3 regions of the Actinomadura luteofluorescens genome follow, and region 2 is predicted to be linked to each of the others. Evidence: predicted binding sites of a transcription regulator. Region 2 holds the regulator's gene; each other region holds the start of a gene.
The links. Region 2 encodes HrcA, which represses chaperone genes, less so after heat shock. Its sites were predicted from a motif close to TTGGCACTCTCNNNNNGAGAGTGCCAA; they were not measured.
Positions count from the first base shown of each region.

Region 1 (2,264 bases), 1.4 Mb from region 2:
AGCAGGCTGCTCCGCAGCAGGACGCGCAGCAGGCCGCGCCGGAGCAGGGTGCCGAGCAGGCCGCCCCGCAGCAGGAGGCTCAGCCGAACGCGCCGGAGCAGCAGCAGGCCGACGCCAACGCCCCGCAGGCCGGGCAGCGGCTGGCCACCACGGGGGACCACCCCAAGCCGGTGCACATCCACGCGGTCGAGAAGTCGATCGTCGGCCAGAACGGCCCCGTCGCCAACAGCGAGAACGGCTCGGGCGACGCGATCTTCACGAACCTCAGCGGATCGCCCCGCTCGAACGTCTACGCCGGCAACAGCGCGACGATGACCGGTCCGATCAGCACCAAGCTCCACGGCGGCAAGCACAACACCGTGATCAACGCGGTCGCGGGCCCCGAGCAGGAGTCCACCAAGAAGTGAACCGCGGCTCATAGCAGAGCACCGCAGCACCACGGCCGCTCCGGCCCGGTCACGCATCGAAGCCGGAGCGGCCGCCCAATGTCCGGACCCGTTTGCGGCGGCCCTTTGCCCGGGAGCGAAAGAACATCCTCACCATTCGCCACACTCCGCAGAAGCGGCCCACCGGGCCGTGGTGACCCCGGTGCATCGGGCCGCCGCAAACGCCGCCGCATCGACTGGACCGGCACCGAAGATCCGTGTCGAACATGCGCCGCGAAAACGGCGGCGCGGGCAGTCGTCGGTTCGATGGCGGCCGGCATGGGCGGCGCGCCGGCACGGGCCCTCACCGGGTGGTGAGAACTCGGTAGCCTCCTGGCCCCCCGTCCGCCCTCCCCTTCCCCCGGCCCGGCGTCGGCCGGATGACGGCCTCGTGAACACCCCCGACGGGCGACCGGCCCGCTACGCCACCGGCGAATTTCGGGCCGGCCCGTGCCACGTGAGGCGCGCCCACCGGCCCGCCGCGAGAGAACTTCCTGGACGTCCCGCCGCTGGTCAGGGCGGGGCAGGGCGGCTGAGGGAGACACCCGTGGGCGAGGATGTGTGGCGCTTGCACTCGACGGGGTAGAGTGCTAAACAAACATTGGCACTCTGCTGTGGAGAGTGACAACTTCACACAGTCATGGGTCGGGGCGATGAGGCCTCAGGCCGGCGGCGGAATGGAAGTCGTCGGCGGGGCCGTCCGTCGCGGGCGTCGGCTCGATCCGTCTAAGCCACCTTGTTCCGGGAGGACTGGAGCCTATGGCTGCAAAGATGATCGCGTTCGACGAGGAGGCCCGTCGCGGTCTCGAGCGCGGCATGAACCAGCTCGCCGACGCCGTGAAGGTGACCCTTGGTCCCAAGGGCCGCAACGTCGTGCTGGAGAAGAAGTGGGGCGCTCCCACGATCACCAACGACGGTGTGTCGATCGCCAAGGAGATCGAGCTCGAGGACCCGTGGGAGAAGATCGGCGCGGAGCTCGTCAAGGAAGTAGCCAAGAAGACCGACGACGTCGCGGGTGACGGCACCACCACCGCCACCGTGCTGGCCCAGGCGCTGGTGCGCGAGGGTCTGCGCAACGTGGCCGCCGGTGCGAACCCGATGTCGCTCAAGCGCGGCATCGAGGCCGCCGTCGAGCGGGTGAGCGAGGAGCTGTCCAAGCTCGCCAAGGACGTGGAGACCAAGGAGCAGATCGCCTCCACGGCCTCCATCTCCGCGGGCGACCCGCAGATCGGCGAGATGATCGCCGAGGCGATGGACAAGGTCGGCAAGGAAGGCGTGATCACGGTCGAGGAGAGCCAGACCTTCGGTCTGGAGCTCGAGCTGACCGAGGGCATGCGCTTCGACAAGGGCTACATCTCGCACTACTTCGTGACCGACCCCGAGCGGATGGAGGCGGTCCTCGAGGACCCGTACATCCTGATCGTTCAGGGCAAGGCGTCGGCGAACAAGGACCTGCTGCCCGTCCTCGAGGGCGTCATGCAGTCCGGCAAGCCGCTGCTGATCATCGCGGAGGACGTCGAGGGCGAGGCCCTGGCCACCCTGGTCGTCAACAAGATCCGCGGGATCTTCAAGTCCGTGGCCGTGAAGGCCCCGGGCTTCGGCGACCGCCGCAAGGCCATGCTGGGCGACATCGCCACGCTGACCGGCGGCCAGGTCATCAGCGAGGACGTGGGTCTCAAGCTGGAGAACACCACGACCGAGATGCTGGGCCGCGCCCGCAAGGTCGTCATCACCAAGGACGAGACCACCATCGTGGACGGCGCCGGTGACGCCAACGAGATCGCGGGACGGGTCAACCAGATCCGCACCGAGATCGACAACACCGACTCCGACTACGAC
Region 1 covers NZ_JACCBA010000001.1:3,364,402-3,366,665, reverse strand. Annotated here, with positions in the region: gene BJY14_RS15475 (hypothetical protein) at 1-407, shown strand, start outside; gene groL (chaperonin GroEL) at 1,185-2,264, shown strand, end outside.
Region 1: the regulator HrcA is predicted to act here: its motif matches at 1,027-1,053, upstream of groL (chaperonin GroEL).

Region 2 (2,264 bases):
GACCTGGGCGGCGATCCGGGACTCCTTGGACCCTTCCACGAGGTGGTCGACCAGGACGCCGAGGCGCCGTCCCTCCTCGGGGGCGAACTCGTCGACGATCGCGGGCAGGTCGTCGACGCCTTCGAGGTACTCGACGACGACGCCCTCGACGCGGAGGTCGTGGCCCCAGATCTTCTCGACCAGCTCGGCGTCGTGGAGGCCCTCCACGTAGATGCGGCTCTCCTTGGCGACCTGCGCCCTCAGCCCCTGGACGGCGATCGAGCCCGAGGCGGACCGCGCGGGGCCGGCGGGCGCGGCGGCCGGCCGGACGAGGGTGACCGGCTTGCCGTCGATGAGGAACCCGGACCTGGTCAGCGGGAACACCCGGCGCTTGCCGAACCGGTCCTCCAGCGTGACGCCGAACTTGTCGCAGCCCACCACGGCGCCGCAGAAACCGCTGTCGGGGTCTTCGGCGACCAGGCCCGGCTCGGCGGGGACCTCGGGGATCTGCCCCTTGCGGGGCCTGCGCCAGTCGCCGCCCAGCACGTCGTTTCCGTAGTTCTTACTCCGCACAGGTCCGCACATTAACCGGGCGGGACGCCCGCGCGGCGGCGCCCCGCGTTCCTCGGCGTGGCGCCGGTCTCCCGGCCGGGTAGGATCACGCAGCCATGCGGAGAACGAGGGGGCGCTCCAGCCGGGCCTTCCGGGCCGTAGACTTGGCACTCGAAAGCATGGAGTGCCAGTAGCACGGCCGGCCGGACGAAGGAGGTGACATCGTGCTGGACGACCGGAAACTAGCGGTCCTGCGCGCCATCGTCGAGGACTACGTCTCCACCAACGAGCCGGTGGGCTCCAAGGCGCTGGCCGACCGGCACAACCTCGGGGTCTCGCCCGCGACCATCCGCAACGACATGGCGGTGCTGGAGGAGCAGGGCTACATCGCCCAGCCCCACACCAGCGCCGGGCGCGTCCCCACCGACAAGGGCTACCGGCTGTTCGTCGACCGGCTCTCCACGATCAAGCCGCTGTCGATCGCCGAGCGCCGCGCCATCGAGACGTTCCTGTCCGGGGCGTACGACCTCGACGACGTCGTCGGGCGGACGGTGCGGCTGCTCGCGCAGCTGACCCGGCAGGTCGCGGTGGTGCAGTACCCGTCGCTGACCCGCTCGGCGGTGCGGCACGTGGAGCTGGTCCCGGTGGCGGAGGGGCGGCTGCTGCTCGTCCTGATCACCAACACCGGCCGGGTGGAGCAGCGCGTCATCGAGACCGGGAAGATCTCCGAGGAATCGATCGGGCACCTGCGGGCGTTGCTCAACACGTGCCTGGACGGGCTCGGCTTCGGCGAGGTCCCGGAGGCCGTCGCGGACCTGCCCGACAAGGTGGGCCCGGACGAGCGCCCGGTCGCGGCGGCGGTGCTGTCGGTGCTGCTGGAGACGCTCGTCGAGAAGCACGAGGAGAAGATCGTTTTCGCCGGGGCGGCCAACCTCGCCGCCGTGGACTTCTCGCAGAGCCTGCGGGAGGTGCTGGTGGCGCTGGAGGAGCAGGTGGTCCTCATGCGGCTGCTCGGCGAGACCGGCGACTCCTCTACAGTTACGGTGCGGATCGGCACCGAGAACCCCGACCTGGGGCTCAAGTCGACCTCGGTCGTCGCCGCCGACTACGGGGTGGGCGACCTCACTCTGGCCCGGCTGGGAGTGCTCGGGCCGACACGCATGGATTACCCCAGCACGATGGGAGCGGTACGGGCAGTGGCACGCTACGTGGGACAGATCCTGGCGGGGTCGTAAGTGGCGAACGACTACTACGCGACCCTGGGCGTCCGGCGGGACGCCAGCGCCGACGAGGTCAAGAAGGCCTACCGCCGGCTCGCGCGGGAACTCCACCCGGACGTCAACCCGGATCCGGAGACCCAGGAGCGGTTCAAGGAGATCACCCAGGCCTACGAGGTGCTCTCCGACCCCAAGAAGCGCGAGATGTACGACCTCGGCGCGGACCCGTTCGCGTCCGCGGGCGGGGCGGGCGCCGGCGGGTTCGGCGGCGCCGGGTTCCCGTTCAGCGACATCATGGACGCCTTCTTCGGCACCGCGACCTCGCGGGGCCCGCGGTCGCGCGCCCGGCGCGGCCGCAACGCGACGCTGCGGGTCGAGCTCGACCTCGCGGAGACGGCGTTCGGCACCACCCGGGAGCTGTCCATCGACACGGCGGTGGCCTGCACGACCTGCGAGGGGTCGGGCTGCGCGCCCGGCACCCACCCGGACACGTGTGAGACGTGCCACGGCCGCGGC
Region 2 covers NZ_JACCBA010000001.1:1,919,752-1,922,015, reverse strand. Annotated here, with positions in the region: gene BJY14_RS08745 (DUF3097 domain-containing protein) at 1-552, opposite strand, end outside; gene hrcA (heat-inducible transcriptional repressor HrcA) at 756-1,766, shown strand; gene dnaJ (molecular chaperone DnaJ) at 1,767-2,264, shown strand, end outside.

Region 3 (2,264 bases), 1.2 Mb from region 2:
GCGTCGGATGGCTCGCGCAGATCGGGCTGTTCGTGATGCTGGGCCTGCTGGCCGACCCCGGCGACCTCCCCGGCCAGATCCTGCCGGCGCTCATCGTCGGCTTCGTCCTGCTGCTGGTGGCCCGCCCCCTGTCGGTCGTGCTGTCCACGATCGGGTTCCGGCTGTCGTGGGGCGAGAAGCTCTTCGCGTCCTGGGCGGGCCTGCGGGGCGCCGTCCCGATCGTCCTGGCCACCATCCCGATGGTCGCGGAGGTGGAGCACGCCGACCGGCTCTTCGCGATCGTCTTCAACATCGTCGTCGTGTTCACCCTGCTCCAGGGGCCGACGCTGCCGCTGGCCTCGCGGCTGTTCGGGCTGAGGAGCGACGAGCAGACCCGCGAGCTGGACGTCGAGGCGGCGCCGCTGGAGGAGCTGCACGCCGACCTGCTGGAGGTGCGGATCCCCTCCGACTCGCTGATGAACGGCGTGGAGATCTTCGAGCTGCGGCTGCCGCCCGGCGCGTCGATCACCCTCGTCGTGCGGGACGGGGCGAGCTTCGTGCCCGAGCCCACCACGCCCCTGCAGGCGGGCGACACCCTGCTGGTCGTGACCACCGCCGAGGTGCGCGAGGCCACCGAGCGCAGGCTGCGCGCGGTCAGCCGCAAGGGCAGGCTGGCGGGCTGGTTCGGCGAGAAGGGCCAGTGACCCCTGCGGTGTGCCGGGGCCTTTGCCATGCCCTGGTCTCACGGCGCGCCGCCTGGGAACATCCCGGGGGCGAATCCTGTTCCACGCATGGGTACCATTAGCAGTCGTCTAGAGTGAGTGCCAGTCCGGCTCGCGCCGGGCTGAGTCAGCGAGGAGGAACCGTGCCGACGTATCAGTACGTTTGCACCGAGTGCGGCGAGCCTCTAGAGGTCGTGCAGAAGTTCAGCGACGACGCGCTGACCGAGTGCCCGGCGTGCACCGGCAGGCTCCGCAAGGTCTTCTCCGCCGCGGGGATCATCTTCAAGGGCTCGGGCTTCTACCGCACCGACAGCCGCGGCTCCGGCAAGTCGTCCACCACCGCGGGGGCGTCGTCGAACGGCTCCTCCAACGGGTCGTCCAGCGGCTCTTCCGGCGACTCGGGCGGCTCCTCGGGCGACTCCGCCAAGTCCGACTCGTCCTCGAAGTCCTCCGACTCGTCGTCGTCCTCTTCGACCGGCAAGTCGTCGTCCTCCGAAAAGGTCGCCTGACCTTCTAGGCATCTCCGCTCGCACCGGGGGATCCGCTCGGATCCCCCGGCTTTCGTCGTATCCGGAAGCCGTCGCCTACATCTCCAGGGGTAGGCGGCGGCTTTCGCTTGCCTCATGGGACGTAGCGCAGGTCCGTCCTGACGCCGGAGGCGCGGGGTAATGCGGTTCGCGACGATAGAGGAGACAGGGAGGAACCCCCTCATATCGGAAGGGCCCTCCCGTGAAGCCCGCCACCCGCGGCGCTTCCGTGATTCGCGATATTACTTGACATCTCTCGGACAACGAGAGACTCTTACGGCGAACACGACATATCTCAATATCGCCCGGTGCACACCAGGAGAGGAACCATGAGCGCACCTAGCCCGGCTCCCCCGAGGCCGCGGACACACCGCCTGGCCGGACTGATCGCCGGACGGCGCACGAAATGGGCCGTCCTGGCCCTGTGGGTCGTCCTGCTGGCCGCTCTCGGCCCCCTCGCCGGCAAGCTCGGCGACGTCGAGAAGAACGACGCCGCGTCCTGGCTGCCCGCCGGGGCCGAGTCCACCCGGGTCGTGGAGTTGCAGGAGCGGTTCCGCAAGGACGAGACGATGCTCGCCGTCATCGTCTACGAGCGGTCCGGCGGGATCACCGCGGCGGACAAGGCCAAGGCCGAGTCCGACGTGGCCGCCTTCCAGAAGCTGCCCGGAGCGCAGAAGGCCCAGGGGCCGTTCCCGTCCAAGGACGGCAAGGCTCTGCAGACCCTCGTGCCCCTGACGGACGAGGACCTCACGGCCGCCGTCGACCAGGCGCGCGACCTCGCCGAGCGCGGGCCCCCCGGACTGGCCTCGCACGTCACCGGCCCCGCAGGCGGCGGCGCCGACCAGTTCGAGGTCTTCCAGAGCCTGGACGGCTTCCTGCTCATGGCCGCCGGCCTCGTCGTCATCGTCCTGCTGCTGTTCATCTACCGCAGCCCCGTGCTGTGGTTCGTCCCCGTCCTGAGCGCCGTCTTCGCCCTGGGGCTCGCCCAGTCGACCGTGTACCTGCTCGCCAAGTACGCGGACCTCACCGTCAACGG
Region 3 covers NZ_JACCBA010000001.1:3,163,780-3,166,043, forward strand. Annotated here, with positions in the region: gene BJY14_RS14570 (potassium/proton antiporter) at 1-683, shown strand, start outside; gene BJY14_RS14575 (FmdB family zinc ribbon protein) at 845-1,210, shown strand; gene BJY14_RS14580 (MMPL family transporter) at 1,558-2,264, shown strand, end outside.
Region 3: the regulator HrcA is predicted to act here: its motif matches at 781-807, upstream of BJY14_RS14575 (FmdB family zinc ribbon protein).